Regions from separate parts of the Bradyrhizobium sp. CB3481 genome, predicted to be linked through region 1. Evidence: predicted binding sites of a transcription regulator. Region 1 holds the regulator's gene; the other holds the start of a gene.

Region 1 (3,205 bases):
CGCCGGACATCCTGATTTCCGCCGACGGCCGCCATGTCGGCGTTCGCGGTCAGGACGGCCGGCTGCATATGATGCACGCGGTGAAGGGCTCGCAGGATACGTTTCTCCTGAAGGAGTGGCTGGCGGCGGATGCGGATGCGCGCACCGTGGCCGATCCCTCGCTCACATCAGGCGTATCATGCGACGATTCCGGCTGCGTCGTGCCATCCGCCGGCGGCGCGCTGGTCGCGCAGGCGTTCCGGCCGGAAGCCTTTGCGGACGATTGCGAGCGCACGGCGCTGATCGTGACGCTGCGGCAGGCGCCAGCCGCCTGCGAGGCTTCCGTCATCGACGGCGGGCGATTGCGGCGCCAGGGCGCGATGGCGCTCCGGCGAAGCCGGGAGGGGCTTGCTGTCGAGGCGGTCAAGCCGCGCGGCATCGATCGGCCCTGGTCGCCAGCCGCAGCCGAGGACGGCGAGGCGGGCGCCGCGGTGCTGGCGCCACGCGTGCCGGCGCGTGCCGTCGATGCGACGCCGGCGGAGGCAGACCTTCAGGCGGAGGAATAGACGACGTTCAGTGCCCGTCGTGCGGAGGGCTTACCGGTATCTCGAACGCGCCGAGGTGAAATTCCTCCGGTGCGTCGGGGTCCGACGGCAGGTTGACCAGTGTGAACGAGGCGTCAGGGAATTGCTGCCAGATCGCGAGATCGTCGGCCGTGACCGTGAGCCAGCCATAGCGGAACATGTAGCGTCCCGGCTCGGTGACGCGTCCGGCTCTTTGCCATGTAACCTTGTTGACCACCGACTGCCCCTCGGCGCCGATTTTCCAGGCAATATAATATCACGTGATCCGCCGATTTGAACCGGCGGATCACGTGCGCGCGGCGTTTAGCCGGTCACGATGGAAGCGGCCGGAGGCGCTTCGACGGCCTTCGGGGCACGCTCGCCGCCGGTCTGGACCACCGGCAATTGCAGCACGGTCGCCCGCTGGCCTTCGCAAAGCTGCGTCACCAGCACGTGACTGCCATCGGGAAATTCGATCGCGTCATGGTGACGGTCGGCCACTTCGGGCTCGATCTGATTGAACTTGCCGACCCGCCACTCGGTGGTTCGCGTCCAGATCCAGCGGTTATCGTATCTGACGTCCTCGGCGAACGCCAGTTCGGTGCCGGGAAGCATGCAGACCGCCACTGCAGGCTCACGCTCTGACGCAAAGCCGCGGGTCGATGTACCGCGGAAGGTCGTGGTAACGAGCGTCTCGCCGACCCGGGCAGGGCGCGTCGCCACGGCGTGCAGGCTATAGTCACACATCGGATGGCTCCCTCGTTAGAGATAGCTGACCCGTGTCTGGAAGGAGGCACAGGCCTCTATCACAGTGGACTTTATCGTAGTGAAATTGGCAGAAGCATTTTCTTGGTTCTGGGCAATTCTGCGACGGGCCTACTGCGACCAAATCACAAGCGCGCTAGCGCGGCTTTTGTTCCTTCACGCAGCAAAAAACCCCGGCCGAAGGCCGGGGCTGGTATTGTCGCCGCGATGTACGCAAACCGACAGATCAATATTGAAAGATCAGTATTTGCGGTACAGCCCGATCAGCTTGCCCTGAATGCGGACCCGGTTGGGCGGCAGGATGCGGACTTCATAGGCGGCGTTGGCCGGCTCGAGCGCTATCGAGGCGCCGCGGCGGCGGAAGCGTTTTAGCGTCGCTTCCTCCTCGTCGATCAGCGCCACCACGATGTCGCCGGTGTCGGCGGTCTCATTGCGCTGGATCAGCGCCATGTCGCCATCGAGAATGCCGGCATCCACCATGGAATCGCCGCGCACTTCGAGCGCGTAATGTTCGCCGGAGCCGAGCATGTCAGGCGGCACGCTGATGGTGTGGCTGCGGGTCTGCAGCGCCTCGATCGGCGTACCGGCGGCGATCCGGCCCATGACGGGTACGGCGACCGGGCGATTGCCGTCGTCCTCGGCGACAGGCGGGGTCGAGGCGCGCTTGCCGAGCGTGCCTTCGATAACGCTCGGCGTGAAGCCACGGCGTCCGTTGCCGGCGGCGGCGAGCTCGGGCAGCTTGATGACTTCGATGGCGCGGGCGCGGTTGGGCAGGCGGCGGATGAAGCCACGCTCCTCCAGCGCCGTAATCAGCCGGTGGATTCCGGATTTCGAGCGTAGGTCGAGCGCATCCTTCATCTCGTCGAAGGAGGGCGGCACGCCGGCCTCTTTCAGCCGTTCATTGATGAAACGCAGAAGTTCGTACTGTTTGCGCGTAAGCATCGCGAGCAATCCCCCGGTTTGGCATCGTCCTTCGGTCTCGAATTTCAGGGCCCAGATCGCGGGAGTCCCCAAACTCCCAACCATAGACACTAGCACTCGAAACAAATCATGAACGGACACTATATGTTCGATATGTGTTCCGCAACCACTTAATTTCAGGTGAACGCATTGCGACAGCGGCCCGAAGCGCCATCTAGGGCGTCACTCCGGCAGGCGTAAGAGCTCGCAACGCGACCCCTTCACGGCAGCCGGCGCGAATGGCGGACGTATCACAAGTGCCCGTGCCGCAGCGAGATTCCCGAGCAGCGAGGAGTCCTGGTGGGTGACCGGCACGGCGGTCAGCGTGCCATCCTCGCGCTCTTCGAGACGGGCGCGGAGATAATCTTCGCGCTGGTCGTTGGCGGCAAGGTCGCGGCCCAAAACGGCGCTTTCCCTGACGTGATGGACGTGGTCGCGGCCCGATAATGCGCGAATCAGCGGCACCAGGAACAGGAAGCCGCAGACATAGGAGGAGACGGGATTGCCGGGCAGGCCGATCACCCGCATTGCGCCGAGCCTGCCATGCATCATCGGCTTGCCCGGCCGCATCGCGATCCGCCAAAAAGCCATCGTCGTCCCTTCGGCCTCGAGCGATCGCTTGACGAGGTCGTGGTCGCCGACCGAGGCGCCGCCCATGGTGATCAGGACGTCCGCTCCTGCCTCGCTAGCGCGGCGGATGCCTGCCGTGGTGGCCTCGACGGTGTCGGCGGCGACCCCGAGATCGATGACCTCGGCGCCCTCGTCCTCGGCCAGCGCCCGCAACGCATAACCGTTGGAATAGACGATCTGGCCGGGTCCGGGCGTCGTACCCGGCATCACCAGTTCGTCGCCGGTGGCGAGCATCGCGATTTTCGGTCGGCGGTGCACGGCGACTTGCGGATAGTTCATGCCGGCGGCGAGCGACAGGTCGCGGTCGG
Region 2 (3,205 bases), 2.6 Mb from region 1:
AGCTGATGTCCCAGCCATACTCCTCGGCATAGGCCCTGGCCTGGCTCGAGATCACCCAGCCGATGTCGCCGGGCCGGTGGCTGCGCAAGATAAAGGTGGCCGGCTTCGTCGTCGGGCGCTCCAGCGTCTGTTCGATTGTCGTCATGGCGCGGACGACGGCAGCGCGCTGATTGCCGTCCAGCGTGTTGAGCAGGCTTCCAACTTCCTCGTTTGTCATGCGCTCGAGCTCAGCCTGGGCCGAGCGGCCCTTTGCAGTGAGCGAGAGCTCGTTGACGCGACCGTCTTCCTTTGAAGGCTTTCGCGTCACGATCTCGCGGCGCTCCAGCCCCTGCAAGGTGCGGCTCAGGAAGCCGGGATCGAGACCAAGATCGCGGGTGAGGTCGGTGGCAGTGCAGGCCGGGCGATGCCTGATCTCGTACATGATGCGCGCTTCCTGCAGCGTGAACGGGCTGTGCAGCAGCTTCGGCTCGATGATGCCGAGCTTGCGGGTGTAGAAGCGGTTGAAGGCGCGAACGGCCGCGACTTCTTGTTCGGAGTTCATCTGGGACCTCGCGCAAGCAGATATTTGCGATTGTCAAATATATATTTGACTTTGGCAAGTATGTATCGCGGCGAAGGGCCGTCGGCGCCTGCCGTTTCTACTGTGCATGGGGTTGTTTTCGATATTTTGGTCCGCGCCGGACCGCTTTAGGCGACGACCATGATCCGGCTGCGCAACTGGGTGCGCGAGGCACGGCCGAGCTGGCGGAGCAGCCGCGTCTCGGGGCGGCGGGAGTCCACGCCATGGCCGCCAAGCCGCTCGTAATGGTCGCGCGCGATCAATAGTCCCTGTTCCGCTGACGGCCCCGTGATCATCCGGCCGACGAACTTGAAGGCGTCGCCGATACGCGTGTTGGTGTAGGGCGAGCGGGCATAGCGGAACACGCCGGCACGCGGCCGGCCGCTCAGCGAGACGTTCTGAATGAATTGCGTGGTCTCATCGATCCAGCCGCTGTCGAGCACCGCGCCGGGATGCAGGAACATCAGCCAGGGCGCGCGTGCCGCCCGCGCGCCGGCGGCGAGCGCCGCAGCGCGTGTTCCCTCGAAATTGAGGAATCGGCAGCCGGCAACGTCGGCCACCCGTTCGATCACGCCATTGCCGGCGCGGTCGACCAGCAGCACTTCGGAGATGACGCCGGCTGCCGCTCCCGGCACCAGCGCCGCCAGTGTTGCGACGGCTGGCTGCTCTACCCCTTCGGTCGGAATGATTACGCTCAACATCATTGAGGCTTCGATGGCTCAAACGGAGAAACCTCCGCACTGTTATCACCTTGTCACAATCAAAACAGCCGCTTGCGTGCAGCTTTTTGCGGCAGATGGGGCAGGCGGCATCTCCCGCGCGACCGCTTCGATGTGAATTGCCTTCGTTGATGTTCTTGATTTGTTCTGATTGCGTGCTATCTTTGGAACATGAGCCGAGCATCCTCTCATGCCCTCAAGCACCCGCCGGTTACCCCGCCCTCCGAAGCGGCGGGTGCGCCCCCTTTTCCCGAACTTGCGGTCGCCATCGACCGCCAGCGGCGGCGCGGCCGCGGCGCGCAATCCAACGCGAGCGGCCGGTTCGAGGCCGAAGCCCGCGTCGCCTTCGACGATGGCTGGCAGAGCCTCGAAGAACTGCCGCCGTTCAAGACGACGGTGTCGCTCGACACCTCGCGCAAGGTCATTACCCGCAACGACTCGCCCGATATCGGCTTCGACCGCTCGATCAATCCCTATCGCGGCTGTGAGCACGGCTGCGTCTATTGCTTCGCGCGGCCGACCCACGCGTTTCTCGGATTGTCGCCCGGGCTCGATTTCGAATCGAAGCTGCTCGCCAAGCCGGACGCGCCCGAACTTCTGGAGAAGGAACTGGCGGCGCCCGGCTATGAACCGCGGATGATCGCGATCGGCACCAACACCGATCCCTATCAGCCGATCGAGCGCGAATACAAGATCATGCGCGGCATTCTCGAAGTGCTGGATAAAGCCGGCCATCCCGTCGGCATCGTGACGAAGTCGGCGCTGGTGACGCGCGATATCGACATTCTGCAGCGGATGGCCAAGCGCAATCTGGCCAAGGTCGCGATATCGGTGACGTCGCTCGATCCGAAGCTCGCGCGCACCATGGAGCCGCGCGCCTCGACGCCGCCGAAGCGGCTGGAAGCGTTGCGACAATTGTCGGCGGCTGGCATTCCCGCGACCGTGATGGTTGCGCCCGTGATCCCCGCGCTGAATGATTCCGAGATCGAACGCATTCTCGATGCCGCGGCCCATGCCGGCGTCAAGGAAGCAAGCTACGTACTGCTGCGGCTGCCGCTGGAAGTGCGCGACCTGTTTCGCGAGTGGCTGATGGCGAACTATCCGGACCGCTACCGCCATGTCTTCACGCTAATCCGCGACATGCGCGGCGGGCGCGACTACGACTCGCAATGGGGCACGCGGATGAAGGGCACTGGACCGATGGCCTGGATGATCGGACGCCGCTTCGAGATCGCCTGCGAAAAACTCGGGCTCAACAAGCGGCGCGCGAAACTGACGACGGATCATTTTGTCAAGCCGAAGCGCAGCGGGCAGCAACTGAGTTTGTTCTAGGGCGTTGTCGTCATGGCGGGCGAGGCGATTTGTCCTCGCATGTGACGGATGGAGAGTAAGCATGAGTTCAGGCAAGCCAACCCCGCGCTTCACGGTCATCACGCTCGGCGTCAGCGATATCCGTGCCAGCATCGCCTTTTATGAGGCGCTCGGCTTTGCCAGAAAGATGCGCGCCACCGGCGAGGCGGTGGCCTTCTTCGATACCGGCGGCACGGTGATCGCGCTGTACCCGTGGGACCAGCTCGCGGCCGACGCTGCGCTGCCGGATCAGCCGCGGCCGAAAACCTTCCGCGGATCGACGCTCGCCTGGAACTGCAGCTCCCCGACGGAGGTCGATGCCGTGCTCGATTTCGCCATCTCCTGCGGCGCGACGCTGCTCAAGCCTGCGCACAAGACCGACTATGGTGGCTACTCCGGCTACTTTGCCGATCCCGACAATCATCCCTGGGAAGTCGTGGTCGCGCCCGGCATTGAGGTCGGCGACGACCGCCGGGTTCATCTGCCAGACTAGGTTTGCAGCTGTTGCGGCCCGGCACTTCTCGCTGCCAGCGAATTGCCGTATTGCGGCGGGATGGACCAGAAGCCCGCGCCAGTA

What was found. The regulator LexA, encoded in region 1, represses DNA repair genes until DNA is damaged. The targets are predictions, from matches to a motif close to TGTTCNNNNTGTGTTCNG.
Region 2: a site for LexA is predicted at 1,411-1,428, ahead of QA643_RS31885 (PA0069 family radical SAM protein). Genes of this name have one in related genera too.

The regions. Positions count from the first base shown of each region.
Region 1 covers NZ_CP121647.1:3,952,545-3,955,749, forward strand. Annotated here, with positions in the region: gene QA643_RS19175 (ComEC/Rec2 family competence protein) at 1-545, shown strand, start outside; gene QA643_RS19180 (hypothetical protein) at 553-780, opposite strand; gene QA643_RS19185 (hypothetical protein) at 867-1,289, opposite strand; gene lexA (transcriptional repressor LexA) at 1,548-2,249, opposite strand; gene glp (gephyrin-like molybdotransferase Glp) at 2,451-3,205, opposite strand, start outside.
Region 2 covers NZ_CP121647.1:6,578,880-6,582,084, reverse strand. Annotated here, with positions in the region: gene QA643_RS31895 (helix-turn-helix domain-containing GNAT family N-acetyltransferase) at 1-541, opposite strand, end outside; gene QA643_RS31890 (glycosyl transferase) at 688-1,260, opposite strand; gene QA643_RS31885 (PA0069 family radical SAM protein) at 1,450-2,610, shown strand; gene QA643_RS31880 (VOC family protein) at 2,672-3,121, shown strand; gene QA643_RS31875 (GNAT family N-acetyltransferase) at 3,182-3,205, shown strand, end outside.